Linked DNA regions of Nonomuraea africana. The protein of the gene in region 2 interacts with the protein of the main gene of each other region in a pairwise test. Links are inferred from orthologs where the notes say so. Each region holds a gene or a part of one and is shown on either strand. Other genes may lie near its edges.

Region 1 (3,313 bases), 7.6 Mb from region 2 along the record:
GCAGCCGGCTGCGCTCGCTGTCGGCCTCCTTGCCAAGGTCAAGGCGTACCTCGCCGGAGCCGTCCAGCCCGTAGCGGCTCAGTTGCTCGACAACGGCGTGGACCAGCGGCGGCAGCGGAGTCGACGCGTGCAGCCGGCCGACCCGGTCACCGCTGAGCGCCGCAACCATCTCCACGATCACGGGATGGCTGCCGGCCTGCATCCGGCCGCGGGTCGCCCAGGGCAGCGGAGCCTCGAGCGCCTCGCTGACCAGCGCACTGGCCAGGCCGTCCAGCACGTCGACCCTGGCCGGATGCCGGTGGCCACGCACCAGCGCCAGACCGTCCGCGGTGGCCCGAGCGGCGATCAGGTCCGCGGTGGACACCGACTGGTGCCGTGCGCGCAGCCGTACCGTCACCGCCTCGGTGAGCTTGCGGGCGGCCGCGCGGGGACCGGACTCCCATAGGTGCTGGTAATAACCCGGCGACGGCATGCCCGACTGGTAGCCGTCGAAGGCGTCCAGCCGCCGGAACGAGTACGGCACCAGATAGCTGCCGACGACCGCGTCGGCGGGTGGTTCCGGCAGCCCCGGCCAGGTCCGGTCGCCTTGCTCGGCCAGCCGGATCAGTGCGGGGCGGTGGAAGCCGCCGGTGACCACGGCGACCGGCCGGTCGCCGGCGTCGGCGAGCGCGGCCCGGATCCACTGCGCCATGTACGCCTCGCGGGCCATGTCGTCAGGGCCGGGCTGCGCGTCGCCGCGCACCAGGTCGAAGTAGGTGGCCAGCCGTTCGGCCAGCCCGTCGGCGGGCTCCATCTCGAACAGGTGGTCCCACAGCGCGTCCACATTGTCGACGGCGAAGGTACGGCACAGCCGCTGGGTAACCTCGGCGTAGCGGCCCTCGGCGTCGGCGTAGCGGTTGCGCACCTCGGCCAGCGCCGGGTGCCAGGCGGGCAGGTCAATGAAACGCAGCTCGGCGCCGACGGCGCGCCCCGCGGTCAGCGCCGTCCACTCCGGGGAGTACTCGCACAGCGGCGCCCACGAGCCGTGCCGGCGCTGGGCGTCGCGGTAACTGGTGTACACCGCGACCGGCAGCTTATGCCCCAGCATCAGCTCCTCGAGCCGGCGGTTCATGTCGGCCGGGCCCTCGACCAGCACGTACGCCGGCCGCAGCGCCGTGATGGTGTCGGCGACCAGCCGTGCGCAGGCGGGGCTGTGGTGCCGCACGCCGAGGAAGGTGGCAGCCATCGTCAGCCCGGCAGCAGGTGACGGGCCTCGTACAGGTCCCGCCACTGGTCGCCGCGCCGCCCGGCGGCCTGCTGCTCCAGGTACCTGCGGAGTTTGGCCAGATCCTCCGGACTGTCCTTGGCCGCCGTGCCGGCCAGGCACGACACCAAGTCGGCCGCGGTGCCAGGCTCGCCGCGCAGGAACCAGCCGCGCAGCCCGACGGCGTGCGCGACCGAGACGGCCTCGGCGGTGCTCATCACCCCCGACAACCGGTCGGTGGCGTCACCCCGCAGGGTCTGTCCCTGGCGCAGCTCCCGGAACGCGGTGACCAGAACCTCCAGCACATCGCGTCGCGGCGGCGCGCCGACTCCGGAGCGCTCCAGGAGCGCTGTGGCCTCCGCCTCCACCAGCGACAGCTCGGTGTCGAAGTCGGCGATCGGAAAGACGGTCTCGAAGTTGAAGCGCCGCTTGAGCGCGGCGCTCATCTCGTTGACGCCACGGTCGCGGGTGTTGGCGGTGGCGATGACGGTGAAGCCCTCCCGAGCGAACACCATCGCCTCCGGGCCGGTCAGCTCCGGGACCGCGAGCACCCGGTCCGACAGCGGCGACAGCAGGCAGTCCTGCACCTCAAGCGGGCACCGGGTGATCTCCTCGAAGCGCACCACCTTGCCCTCGGCCATGCCGCGTAGCAGCGGAGCAGCCACCAGCGACCGAGTCGACGGCCCCTCGGCGACCAGCAACGCATAGTTCCACGAGTACTTGATCTGATCCTCGGTGGTGGCCGCACCGCCCTGGATGGTGAGCGTCGACGTGCCGCTGACCGCCGCGGCGAGCAGCTCCGACAGCAGCGACTTCGCCGTGCCCGGCTCACCGACCAGCATCAGCCCACGGTTGGTCGCGAGCGTCACCAGGGCACGGTCGATCAGTGACGGGTCGCCGACGAACTTACGGCTGACGCCCAGTCTCTCGTCGCCGATGACGAAGCGCCGGGCGGCTCGCAGGCTCAACGCCCAGCCCGGCGGCCGGTCACCGTCGTCGCTGTCACGCAGCCGGGCCAGCTCGTCGGCGTAACGCACTTCGGCCGGAGGCCGCTGGACGTGGTCGTTCATCGGATGAGCTCCTGCAGGTCTCGCATGATCTCGGAGGCGGTGATGGGATCGAGGCCGTCGAAGTCCTGCTTGGAGACCACTAGGGTCTGTTCGGGTTCCACGTCGATGTAGCCGATGGCGACGCCCGGATCGAGGCCGATCGTGACGGTCTTGCCACCGGGCACGTCCCGCTCGATCCACCCCTGCCAACCGGCATCCTGCGGATCGCCACGCCGCCAGCCGCGCCGCTCCAGGCCGAGCACCCGGCCGGTCGGGATCTTGGCGAACTGCTCTGTGTCGAAGTCCTCGGCCGAGGTGTATACCTCCCGACCCAGCTGCGGGAACGGCTGCAGGATCTCGTAGTCGGCGAACACCTCCGCCCAGGGGCTCAGCGTCTCTCCCAGTTCCAGCGGGTGTACCAGCCCGATGGCCACGTCGTCCGGCAAGGTCAGCGTCTCGTCCTCGACGTCGGCGAAACTGCGGTCCTCGGCGACCCGCAGCGCGCCGAGCAGCTTGCCCGAGGAGTCGTAGTAGCCCCACACCAGGCGCCGCACGATGTGCCACAGCAGCGGGTGGCCGACGAGCAGCCGCGTGAACTCCTCGACGCTCCAGCGTCGCTGCTGCACCATCGCCTGCTCCAGCCGGCTGATGTTGTCGGCGGCCACGGTGCGGACGTCCTTCTTCAGCCCGGCAAAGCGCTGGTAGGCCGCCGGCGCCAGCTCCGCGTCGTCCTTGGCACCCGGCTTGGGCAGGCTCTTCAACCGCTTGCCGCCGACGTCGACGACATAGGGCTTGAGCTGCTCGTCGAAGCCGACGACGAACTGCCTGCCGCCGTAGTCGAGGGTCAGGCTGCCGTCGGCGGCCAAGCCGAAGTCCGGCACCAGCCGGTCGGCCAGCTCCTGGGGCTGCAGGCCCAGCTGCGCGGCAACCTCGGCCATCTTCTGCTGAGCCCGGTTCCTGAGCCCGCTGAACTTGACCTTCTCGGCGATTCCGTGGAGGTGCATCAGCGCGACCTCGGTCC
Region 2 (2,991 bases):
TCCGGGAGACGGGAAAGCCGATTGCGCAGGTCGCGAAGGATCTAGGCATCAACGCGGGCACGCTGGCCAACTGGGTGCAAATGGACCGGCTGGCCCGCGAGCAAGACGCCGGCAGCGGGGAGCTGGCCGAATCCGAGCGGGAGGAGCTCGCCAAGCGCCTACGCGGCATCCGAGACGAACGCGCACGCCTCGAAGCTCAGCTCTCGCGCACCGAACACCCCGACCTCGACAGCGGCCGTACGGCCCTGACCACCGTGCTCGACCTACTCACCAACCCGCGCGACCTGTACGGCATCGCCAGCGAAACGGCCCGTCGTCTGCTCAACCAAGCGTTCTTCCACCGGCTCTACCTCGACACCGACGAGACCGACAACACACCCCGCGTCAGCTCCGACGACCCCACACACCCGCTCGCCCCGATCCTGCACGTCACCAGGGCCGGAAAACGCAAGAGCGGCGGCGTCATCACTGACACCGCCGCTACAAGCACTTCGACGCTACTCGCCACCGCCCTAGAAGAGCCGTGTTCGAGTAACCGCCTTTGGGTGGAGCTAAGGAGACTCGAACTCCTGACCCCCTCCATGCCATGGAGGTGCGCTACCAACTGCGCTATAGCCCCTGGTCACCGCTCCGAGTCCTCCCGTTGCGGCGCTCGCAGAGCATATAACCATCGCTCCCGATTCGCATAATCAAGAGTTCCGCCACCCGTCCGAGCCCGTCCCCCGCCCGTTCACCGGCCGTGCCGCCGAAGACGGCGGCCGGCCCGCGGGAGCCGTCCCGAACCGGGTCAGGAAGCGGACTCGGGGGTGTCGTCGCTGTTGACCGGCTCGGGCAGGGTGCCCGCGTTGTGCTCGAGCAGGCGCCATCCCCTGCGCCCCTCCTCCAGCACCGACCACGAGCAGTTGCCCAGCCCGCCCAGCGCCGACCACAGCTCCTGCGGCAGCCCCAGCAGGTGGGCGATGCCGAGTCGCAGCGCCGCTCCGTGGGAGGCCACCACCAGCAGCCCGTCGCCGTCGAGCTGACCCGCCCAACGGCGCAGCGCCGCCCCGACGCGGTCGGCCACGTCGGGAACCGGCTCGCCGTCGGGCGCCTCCCACGCGACGTACTCGGCCGGCCAGCGAGCGGCGATCTCCTCGCGGGTCAGCCCTTCCCAGGCGCCACCACCACGCTCGCGGAAGTCCTTGTCGACCGAGACGTCGAGCCCCACGATCCCGGCCAGGGCGAGGGCCGTGTCGTTGGCCCTGCGCAGGTCGGACGAGACGATCATCGTGGGGCGGAGCGCCGCCAGCAGCGACGCCGCCCTCGCGGCCTGGGCGATGCCGGTCTCGTCGAGCGGGATGTCGGTGTGGCCCTGAAAGCGGTGCTCGACGTTCCAGAGGGTCTGGCCGTGACGCAGGCAGACGATCCGCTTGCTCACGTACGGGCCCTCTGGGCGGCGGCCCTGGTCACGCCCTCGGGCAGCGCGATGGCGGGGCAGTCCTTCCAGAGGCGCTCCAGCGCGTAGAAGGTGCGGTCCTCTTCATGCTGGACGTGCACGACGATGTCGATGAAGTCGAGGAGCACCCAGCGCCCCTCACGCTCGCCTTCGCGGCGGACCGGCTTGGCGTCGCACTCGATGCGGAGCCTGTCCTCGATCTCATCGACGATGGCGCGCACCTGGCGGTCGTTGGTTGCGGAGCAGAGCAGGAACGCGTCGGTGATGACGAGCTGCTCGCTCACGTCGTAGGCGAGAATGTCGTCGGCCAGCTTGTCGGCGGCGGCCTCGGCCGCGACTCTGACGAGCTGAACGGATCTTTCGGATGCTGTCACGATACGGTTCTGTCCTCCTGTGTGACCACGTGTATACCCCACGCTTACCCTGATAGTATCCCCGGTGGCCGCCAGGCACATGCTCCTGACTTGCGAGCCATCGGTCCAGGGCGCCTTCTCCACCACTCTTCCCTGGTCAGGGCCGTCTATGCGGTGCCCGCCTGGTACAGGCCGCGCTTGCCGATGTACTGCACGATCCCGTCCGGCACGAGGTACCAGATGGGCTCACCCTGCTCCACACGCTGCCTGCACTCGGAGGAGGAGATCGCGAGGGCCGGGATCTCGATCAGGCTGACCTTGCCCTCGGGCAGCCCGGGGTCGCGCAGCGTGTGCCCGGGCCTGGTGCAGCCGACGAAGTGCGCGAGATCGAACAGCTCGGAGGCGTCCTGCCAGTCCAGGATCGCGGCGAGCGCGTCGGCGCCGGTGATGAAGTACAGGTCGGCGTCTGGACCGTAGATCTGCTTGACGTCACGCAGGGTGTCGATGGTGAACGTCGGGCCCGGCCGGTCCACGTCCACCCTGCTCACCGAGAAGCGCGGGTTCGACGCGGTCGCGATGACCGTCATCAGGTACCTGTCCTCGGGCGCCGACACCTCTCTCTCGGCCTTCTGGTACGGCCGGCCCGTCGGCACGAAGACGACCTCGTCGAGGTCGTAGTGGTGGGCCACCTCGCTCGCGGCGACCAGGTGACCGTGGTGGATCGGGTCGAAGGTGCCACCCATGACCCCCACGCGTCGCTTTCCCTGGACCCTGGGCGCGTTCATCATGAAACGGACCCTACGTGGAAGCCGTAACCAACCATTAAGCACCCCCCTTTCTGAGAAACGCGCACCACACCCGCCGCCGACGTAGCATGCCGGACATGACGACCACCCCGGATCGCAGCCGCGTGCAACTGCCCGGCATCTCGTCCCGTGCCTACGAACACCCCGCAGACCGGTCCGCTCTGGTCGCTCTGCGCAAGCTCAGCGGGTTCGACACGGTTCTCAAGCAGATGTCCGGCCTGATCAGTGAGCGCCGGCTGCGCCTGATGTATCTCGCCTCTGCCGTACGAGTGAGCGAGACGCAGTTCCGCTCCCTGTACGACATGGGCCGCGACGCGGCCTACGTCCTCGATCTGCACCGGGTCCCCGAGATCTACGTCCAGCAGGACCCGCAGGTCCAGGCCAAGGCCATCGGCTT

What was found.
Region 1: the proteins of rsfS (region 2) and H4W81_RS39815 interact in binary tests that used the Escherichia coli proteins (3 or more experiments, as listed by UniProt). The link is inferred for Nonomuraea africana from one-to-one orthologs.

The regions. Positions count from the first base shown.
Region 1 is NZ_JADBEF010000001.1:8,300,472-8,303,784, forward strand. Bases 271-3,270 are described here. They hold H4W81_RS39815 (ATP-binding protein), read right to left. Parts: upstream 2,314-3,270; coding sequence 1,228-2,313; downstream 271-1,227. Other genes in these bases: H4W81_RS39810 (DUF5682 family protein), read right to left, coding at 271-1,225; H4W81_RS39820 (WGR and DUF4132 domain-containing protein), read right to left, coding at 2,310-3,270. Also shown: more of H4W81_RS39810, read right to left, coding at 1-270; more of H4W81_RS39820, read right to left, coding at 3,271-3,313.
Region 2 is NZ_JADBEF010000001.1:702,433-705,423, reverse strand. What follows is about bases 112-2,789. They hold rsfS (ribosome silencing factor), read right to left. Parts: upstream 1,810-2,789; coding sequence 1,414-1,809; downstream 112-1,413. Other genes in these bases: H4W81_RS03160 (M48 family metallopeptidase), read left to right, coding at 2,663-2,789; nadD (nicotinate-nucleotide adenylyltransferase), read right to left, coding at 1,956-2,576; H4W81_RS03175 (histidine phosphatase family protein), read right to left, coding at 788-1,417. In the rest of the region: more of H4W81_RS03160, read left to right, coding at 2,790-2,991. UniProt on the Escherichia coli protein: Functions as a ribosomal silencing factor. Interacts with ribosomal protein uL14 (rplN), blocking formation of intersubunit bridge B8.